Ciceribacter thiooxidans: one gene and its partner. Each later gene encodes a partner of the first gene's protein in a complex. Links are inferred from orthologs where the notes say so. Each region holds a gene or a part of one and is shown on either strand. Other genes may lie near its edges. The genes, in order: H4I97_RS22430 and uvrB.

Region 1 (3,277 bases):
TCTGCCGATTGGTGACTTCCTGGAGGCATGGCGGGCCGAGAGCATCGATTACGGGCTCCCTTTCACGATGCGGGCCAACTTTCGCCGTCTGCAGGTGGTGCACGAGGAGGACGTCATCAGGGCGACGCTTCCCGCCGCGGCGGCGTGGCTTTCGATGCAGCAGCAGGAGAATTTGCCAGAAGGAACTCTCGGAAACGGGGACGCCGCCACAGCCTTGGCGTCGATGATCGAGACCGGGTGCGATGAGAGCTTGCGCGGACACTTGATCCATTTTGCTGTTCGCGTGGGCGCCCGGCGGCTCGCCGACGCTGCAACCTGCCTCGCCCGGATCGGCTGCAGGGATGCCGCTCAGGTTCTCTCCGAGCAAGCGGTATTGGTTGGGTCGCTGCAATATTCACTTTCGACCGCACGCGATGCGGAGGCGGCAACTGTGGTCAGGCGGTTGGCCGTGACATACCAGCAACTGTCTGCCGCTCTGCCGTCCTGACGTGGTACCGGAGATCGCGGCGCATAGGCTCTTTGTCGGTCTTAACCTCACCGCTCCGCTGCTCCTATTTCCACATTGCCCGCATGCGGGCGCCGACGTCGACGCGGACCTGCCGCGTGCTGCGTTCGGTGGTCGCGCTCGGCACTTTCGGCCAACTCTTCGTCTCGAAGAGGCCGAGCATGGCGGCCGGGACAAAGCGGGTGCGCGCCGCGTAGACATGGCGGTCGCCCTGCGCATTCTGGCCGTAGGTAAAGAAGCGCTGCGGCGTGACAAGGGTCAGGCTGTCGCGGGCGCGCGTCATGCCGACATAGAGGAGCCGACGCTCCTCCTCGATCTCCGCGGTTGTGCCGACCCCGAGATCGGAGGGAATGCAGCCGTCGACGACGTTCAGCATGAAGACGGAGCGCCATTCCTGCCCCTTGGCCGAATGGATGGTCGAGAGGATCAGGTAGTCCTCGTCAAGCAGCGGAACGCCAGCCTGGTCGCTGGTGGCGTCCGGCGGATCGAGCGTGAGCTCGGTCAGGAAGCGCTCGCGGCTCGGATAGCCGACCGCGATCTGCTCGAGTTGAAGCAGGTCGGCCTTGCGTGTCTCGGCATCCTCGTGGATGCGGTCGAGGTGCGGTTCATACCAGATGCGCGCCGCGCTGATCTCGTTGGGCCAGCCCGGGCCCGTCTTGCGAAGCCCGAGCAGCAGGTCGAGCAGGGTCGGCCAGTCCGCGCCCGTTTTCGGCGGCGCGGGAATTTCGGCAAGCGTCATGAGCGGCTCGGGGTCGGCGGCGATCGCATCGAGGATGCGGCCCGCGGTCTGCGGCCCGACCCCCGGCAGCAGCTGCAGCAGACGGAAGCCTGCGACACGGTCGCGCGGGTTCTGGGCAAAGCGCAGCACCGCCAGCATGTCCTTCACATGAGCGCTATCGAGGAATTTGAGGCCGCCGAACTTGACGAAGGGGATGTTCGAGCGGGTGAGCTCGACTTCGAGCGAACTGCTGTGGTTCGACGAACGGAAGAGCACCGCCTGCTGCTTCAATCCGATGCCGCGCTCTCGGTTTTCGAGAACCTGCTCGACGATGTAGCGGGCCTGGTCGGCCTCGTCGCGGACCGTCACCAGCGCCGGGCGCTCCTCGGCTTCACGGTCGCTCCAGAGGTTCTTGGTGAAGCGCTCGCGCGCCTCGCCGATCACCGCATTCGCCGCGGCGAGGATCGGTTGTGTCGAGCGGTAGTTGCGGTCGAGCGTGACGACATCGGCCGGCGGCGAGAAAGCGTTGGGAAAATCGAGGATGTTGCGCACCGTCGCGGCGCGGAACGAATAGATCGACTGGGCGTCGTCGCCGACGACCGTCAGCCCGTGCCCGCCGGGTTTCAGCGCCAGCAGGATCGCCGCCTGCAGCCGGTTGGTGTCCTGATATTCGTCAACCAGTACATGGTCGAAGCGGCCGGCGATCTCGTCGGCAAGCTCCGGCTCACTCACCATCTGCGCCCAGTAGAGCAGGAGGTCGTCGTAATCGAGCACGTTCTGCACCTGCTTGGCCTCGACATAGGCGGCGAAGAGCTGTTTCAGCTCCTCTTCCCAGCCGGCGACCCAGGGGTAGTGCGCCTTCAGCACCTCGCCGATCGAGGTTTCCGAATTCACCACGCGGGAATAGATCGAAAGGCAGGTGCCCTTGGTCGGGAATCGACTCTCGGTCTTCGAGAGGCCGAGCTCGTGGCGCACGAGATTGATGAGATCGGCGCTGTCCTCGCGATCATGGATGGTGAAATCCTCCGCAAGGCCGATCTGGTCGGCATGGATGCGGAGGAGACGGGCGCCGATGCCGTGGAAGGTGCCGGCCCAGGCGAGTGCGTCGGTCATGACGGCGGCCTTGTCGCCCAGCACCTGACGGCAGATGCGCTCGACGCGGCGGGCCATTTCCGATGCGGCGCGGCGGGAAAAAGTCATCAGGAGGATGCGACGGGGATCGGCGCCGTTGACGATCAGGTGGGCGACGCGGTGGGCGAGGGTATTGGTCTTGCCAGACCCGGCCCCGGCGATGATCAGGAGCGGTCCGGGCAATTGGCCGCCGGGCGCGCCGACACCATGCTCGACCGCGGCACGCTGCCGGTCGTTCAGCTTCTCCAGGTAGGCAAGGCTCATCAGAAATTCTGTCCCCTCATGCGCCAGGACATGCATAGGCACGTCACCGGCATGGCGGAGAGAGCAACACCGCAGGCGCGCCGGTGTCTTGCCGGTGCGTCCGTGTTTTCCGTGAGTTGACCTTGCCGCCGCATTTCCTCGTCATCGTTCACGTGCGCTGAGGCAAGTTCCCCGCGCTCGCAGAACGAATTAGGAACATAACCCGATGAGGATCGGATGGGAAGGGCGTCGGTGTGAATGAAGATTACGCGGCATCGACCAGCGTCGGTGCGGTGATCGGACGGTCCCAGGGAGCGGCTAAAGGCACGACGCAGTGGATTTCTTGTTTCCCGGGCTTTGTGGCGTTATATAGATAATCGAGAGAGGTATGCGGTCCGGAAACATGTCGGTTGTTGCGGTAAAGGTTCTGGCCACTGTCAACGCCCCTTACGGGACGGCGCTGTCGGCTGAGCAACTGGCGTCGAAGATTTCTGATCCCGCCAGCGTCGATCTTTTCGATCCATCGGCATTCTGCTTCTTTTCGGAAGTCTACGAGGGCCTCCAGTACTCGTTCCTGGACGAGATGTGCGTCGATCCAATGATTGCCTGCGAATTGGCGCGGAAGTTCTCGGCGCTGGCTGGCTATCCGCTGCCGCTGGCGCGGGCGGCGTAGTTGCCCA
Region 2 (4,053 bases), on another replicon or contig:
ACCGGCTGAAGATCGACCGCAGCTTCGTCAAGGGCGTCGCCGGCTCGCGCACCAACCAGAGCCTCATCGCCGCCCTCGTCGGTCTCGGCCACGCGCTGGCGCTCGACATCGTCGTCGAGGGGGTCGAAACGGCCGAGGATGCCGAGGTGCTGGCGCTGCTCGGCTGCCGCGTCGCCCAGGGCTACCACTTCGCCCGTCCGATGCCGCTCGCCGCCCTCTTCGGCTGGCTCGGCGCGGATCGTCCCGCCCCGCAGAAGGACGGCCGCGCGGTCGCCTGACCCGTTCGTCGGCGAGTGGCGATCCCCGTCCTGACAGTTCCTGTCAGCAGCCTGCGTCGCGTTTCCCTTTTGTACTCATTTTTTCGCCGCCGCCCCTTTCCATCCGCCGGCCGTTTCTCCATATTCGGCGCATGGCCAAGACACCGAAGAATCCCGCCGCCCGCCCGGGCGAAGCGGCCCTGAATGCGAAGACCGGATTTGAAGAAGCGCCGCAGGCCGCATTCGAGGGCGCGCCGCTCGCCGGTTCCGTCGCCGACTGGGTGAAGCAGCTCGAGGCGGAGGCGGAAGCCTCCTCCGTCGAGAGCCAGCGCGACATCGCCTCCAAGGCCGGCAAGCACCGCAAGAAGGTCGAGAACGAGGCGCGCAAGCACGCCGAGGCAGTGGAGGTGGCGGCCAAAGCGAAGCGCAGCGGCCAGGCGACCGCCTCCAAAACCTCCCGCGGCGTGTCGATCGGCGCCTCCTCCGACCCGAAGACCCGTGCCGCCGCCGGCCTCAACCCGGTGGCCGGCCTCGACGTGTCGCTCGAGGAGGCCAGGAACCTCGCCCCCGGTGCCGTCACCGCCACCGTCGACGCCCTGTCGAAGCTCATCGAGAGCGGTAATCCGCTGTTCAAGAACGGCGAGATCTGGGTGCCGCACCGCCCCGCCCGGCCGGAAAAGTCGGAGGGCGGCATCGCCATCCGCATGCAGTCCGACTACCAGCCCGCCGGCGACCAGCCGACCGCCATCAAGGATCTCGTCGAGGGGCTGAATACCGGCGACCGCACCCAGGTCCTGCTCGGCGTCACCGGCTCGGGCAAGACCTTCACCATGGCCAAGGTGATCGAGGCGACCCAGCGCCCGGCGGTCATCCTCGCGCCCAACAAGACGCTCGCCGCCCAGCTCTATTCGGAGTTCAAGAACTTCTTCCCCGACAACGCGGTCGAGTACTTCGTCTCCTACTACGACTACTACCAGCCGGAGGCCTACGTCCCGCGCTCCGATACCTATATCGAGAAGGAATCGTCGATCAACGAGCAGATCGACCGGATGCGCCACGCCGCCACCCGCGCCATCCTCGAGCGCGACGACTGCATCATCGTCGCCTCCGTCTCCTGCATCTACGGTATCGGCTCGGTCGAGACCTATACGGCGATGACCTTCCAGATGTCGGTCGGCGACCGGCTCGACCAGCGCCAGCTTTTGGCCGACCTCGTCGCCCAGCAGTACAAGCGCCGCGACATGGATTTCCAGCGCGGCTCCTTCCGGGTCCGCGGCGACACCATCGAGATATTCCCCGCCCACCTGGAGGATGCCGCCTGGCGCATCACCATGTGGGGCGACGAGATCGAGGCGATCACCGAGTTCGACCCGCTGACCGGCCAGAAGACCGGCGACATGCAGACGGTGAAGATCTACGCCAACTCGCACTACGTCACGCCCCGGCCGACGCTGAACGCCGCCATCAAGGCGATCAAGGACGAGCTGAAGGGCCGCCTCGCCGAGCTCGAAGCCGCCGGCCGCCTGCTCGAAGCCCAGCGGCTGGAACAGCGCACCCGCTACGACGTCGAGATGCTGGAGGCCACCGGCTCCTGCGCCGGCATCGAGAACTATTCGCGCTATCTCACCGGCCGCAAGCCCGGCGAGCCGCCGCCGACGCTCTTCGAATACATCCCCGACGACGCGCTGATCTTCATCGACGAGTCCCACGTCACCATCCCGCAGATCGGCGGCATGTATCGCGGCGACTTCCGCCGCAAGGCGACGCTCGCCGAATACGGCTTCCGCCTGCCGTCCTGCATGGACAACCGCCCGCTCCGCTTCGAGGAATGGGACGCCATGCGCCCGCAGACGGTCGCCGTCTCCGCCACCCCCGGCGGCTGGGAGCTCGACCAGTCCGGCGGCGTCTTCGCCGAACAGGTGATCCGCCCGACCGGCCTCATCGACCCGCCGGTCGAGGTCCGCGCGGCCAAGACCCAGGTCGACGACGTGCTCGGAGAGATCCGCGAGGTGGCGCTCAAGGGTTACCGCACGCTGGTCACCGTGCTCACCAAGCGCATGGCCGAGGACCTCACCGAATACCTGCACGAGCAGGGCGTGCGCGTCCGCTACATGCATTCCGACATCGACACGCTGGAGCGCATCGAGATCATCCGCGATCTCCGCCTCGGCGCCTTCGACGTGCTGGTCGGCATCAACCTCCTGCGCGAGGGCCTCGACATCCCCGAATGCGGCTTCGTCGCCATCCTCGACGCCGACAAGGAAGGCTTCCTCCGTTCGGAAACCTCGCTGATCCAGACCATCGGCCGCGCCGCGCGAAACGTCGACGGCAAGGTCATCCTCTATGCCGACCAGATCACCGGCTCCATGAGCCGCGCGATGGACGAGACCGCGCGCCGCCGCGAAAAGCAGATAGCCTACAACATCGAGCACGGCATCACGCCGGAATCGGTCAAGGCCCGCATTTCCGACATCCTCGATTCCGTCTACGAGCGCGATCACGTCCGCGCCGACATTTCCGGCGTCGGCGGCAAGGGTTTCGCCGATGGCGGCCATCTCGTCGGCGCCAACCTCCAGGCCCACCTCAACGCGCTCGAAAAGCAGATGCGCGACGCCGCCGCCGACCTCGACTTCGAAACCGCCGCCCGCCTCCGCGACGAAATCAAGCGCCTCAAGGCCGTCGAACTCGCCGCCATGGACGATCCCATGGCACGGCAAGAGGCGGCGAGCGCCGAGGGCGCGAGGGGGAATGGAAAAACACCGGCAAAGACACAGGAAGGCGGCAAGGGCGGCGGCCCGCGCACCCACCTCCCCCTTGAGGGGGGAGGTCGCGCGGAACGCGCGGGTGGGGGTGACGACGTCACGGATCACCCCACCCCGGACCTGCGGTCCGACCCTCCCCCTCAAGGGGAGGGTGAACCCCGCGTCTCGCTCTCCTCGCGCTCGAAATCCGGCCGCCCGGAGGGCAAGGGCAGCTACTTCGCCAAACCGCACCTCGACGAGATGGGCGCCGACGGCGCCGTCCCGGCCGGCCGCTCGCTCTTCCGCAAGAACACCCTCGACGAAATGACCGTCGGCCGCACCGAAAAACCGGTGACCGGCAAAGTCCCCGAGAAGCCGGCCGTCCCCCCTTCTCCCCAGCGGGGAGAAGGTGCCCGAAGGGCGGATGAGGGGGACTCCCTCCCCTCTGAGGCGAACTTGGTGAGGGGGTCAAATGCCTCCGACGACCCTCGCCCCATCATCCGCGCCCGCCCCGGCGCCGGCTCCTACGAGGACCCGGCCGACCAGAAAAAGAAGGGCCGCACCAAGGGCAAGACGGGGAAACCGGGACGGTGACCTCCTTCTCCCCCTTGGCGGGGAGAATGGAATTTCAACATCTTAGCCGAAGGCTAAGTGTTAGAAATTCCAAGTGAGGGGGTCGGTATCGGCGCACAGCACATCCCCCTCACCTGCGATTTCTGGCGCTTACGCCTTCGGCCTAAGCTGCCGAAATCGCTTCCTCTCCCTCAGGGGGAGAGGAACAGCCGCCGTGACGCCACGAGTCCCTTCTCCCCATCCCGATGGGGAGAAGGTGCCGGCAGGCGGATGAGGGGCAAGCGTAAGAACCGCAACGGCATCGGCAGCAGGCCGATCTTCCTCGCCTTGTGGGGGAGATGTCCGGCAGGACAGACGGGTGCCGCCCGCACGCCCCTCCTCTCCCCCTCGAGGGAGAGGATAGTTCGCCCCAAGAGGCGAAGCCGATTGGCGAGGCGAACTTGGTGAGGGGTCTTCCACTGAACCAGCATACCCCCTCACCA

What was found.
Region 2: the proteins of H4I97_RS22430 (region 1) and uvrB are in contact, whole or in part, in a crystal structure (PDB 7EGT), measured with the Thermus thermophilus proteins. The link is inferred for Ciceribacter thiooxidans from one-to-one orthologs. Residues at the interface, in WP_096412145.1 of Thermus thermophilus: His654, Arg656, Phe657, Gln666, Asp668, Glu669, Lys680, Arg681, Leu682, Ser683, Lys685, Tyr686, Ala687; in WP_096411307.1 of Thermus thermophilus: Glu23, Leu25, Arg26, Asp27, Gly28, Glu29, Arg30, Phe31, Arg55, Glu326, Asp327, Phe328, Glu379, Ser382, Gln383, His398, Gly400, Arg401.

What each region holds. Positions count from the first base shown.
Region 1 is NZ_CP059897.1:948,269-951,545, forward strand. What follows is about bases 86-3,051. They hold H4I97_RS22430 (ATP-dependent helicase), read right to left. Parts: upstream 2,619-3,051; coding sequence 552-2,618; downstream 86-551. Other genes in these bases: H4I97_RS22425 (hypothetical protein), read left to right, coding at 86-487; H4I97_RS22435 (hypothetical protein), read left to right, coding at 3,001-3,051. Outside these bases: more of H4I97_RS22425, read left to right, coding at 1-85; more of H4I97_RS22435, read left to right, coding at 3,052-3,270. UniProt on the Escherichia coli protein: A helicase with DNA-dependent ATPase activity. Unwinds DNA duplexes with 3'-5' polarity. Translocates on single-stranded DNA with 3'-5' polarity. Initiates unwinding more efficiently from a nicked substrate than double-stranded DNA.
Region 2 is NZ_CP059896.1:1,496,231-1,500,283, reverse strand. The notes cover bases 51-3,792. They hold uvrB (excinuclease ABC subunit UvrB), read left to right. Parts: upstream 51-409; coding sequence 410-3,592; downstream 3,593-3,792. Other genes in these bases: H4I97_RS07080 (putative bifunctional diguanylate cyclase/phosphodiesterase), read left to right, coding at 51-278. Outside these bases: more of H4I97_RS07080, read left to right, coding at 1-50. UniProt on the Escherichia coli protein: The UvrABC repair system catalyzes the recognition and processing of DNA lesions. A damage recognition complex composed of 2 UvrA and 2 UvrB subunits scans DNA for abnormalities.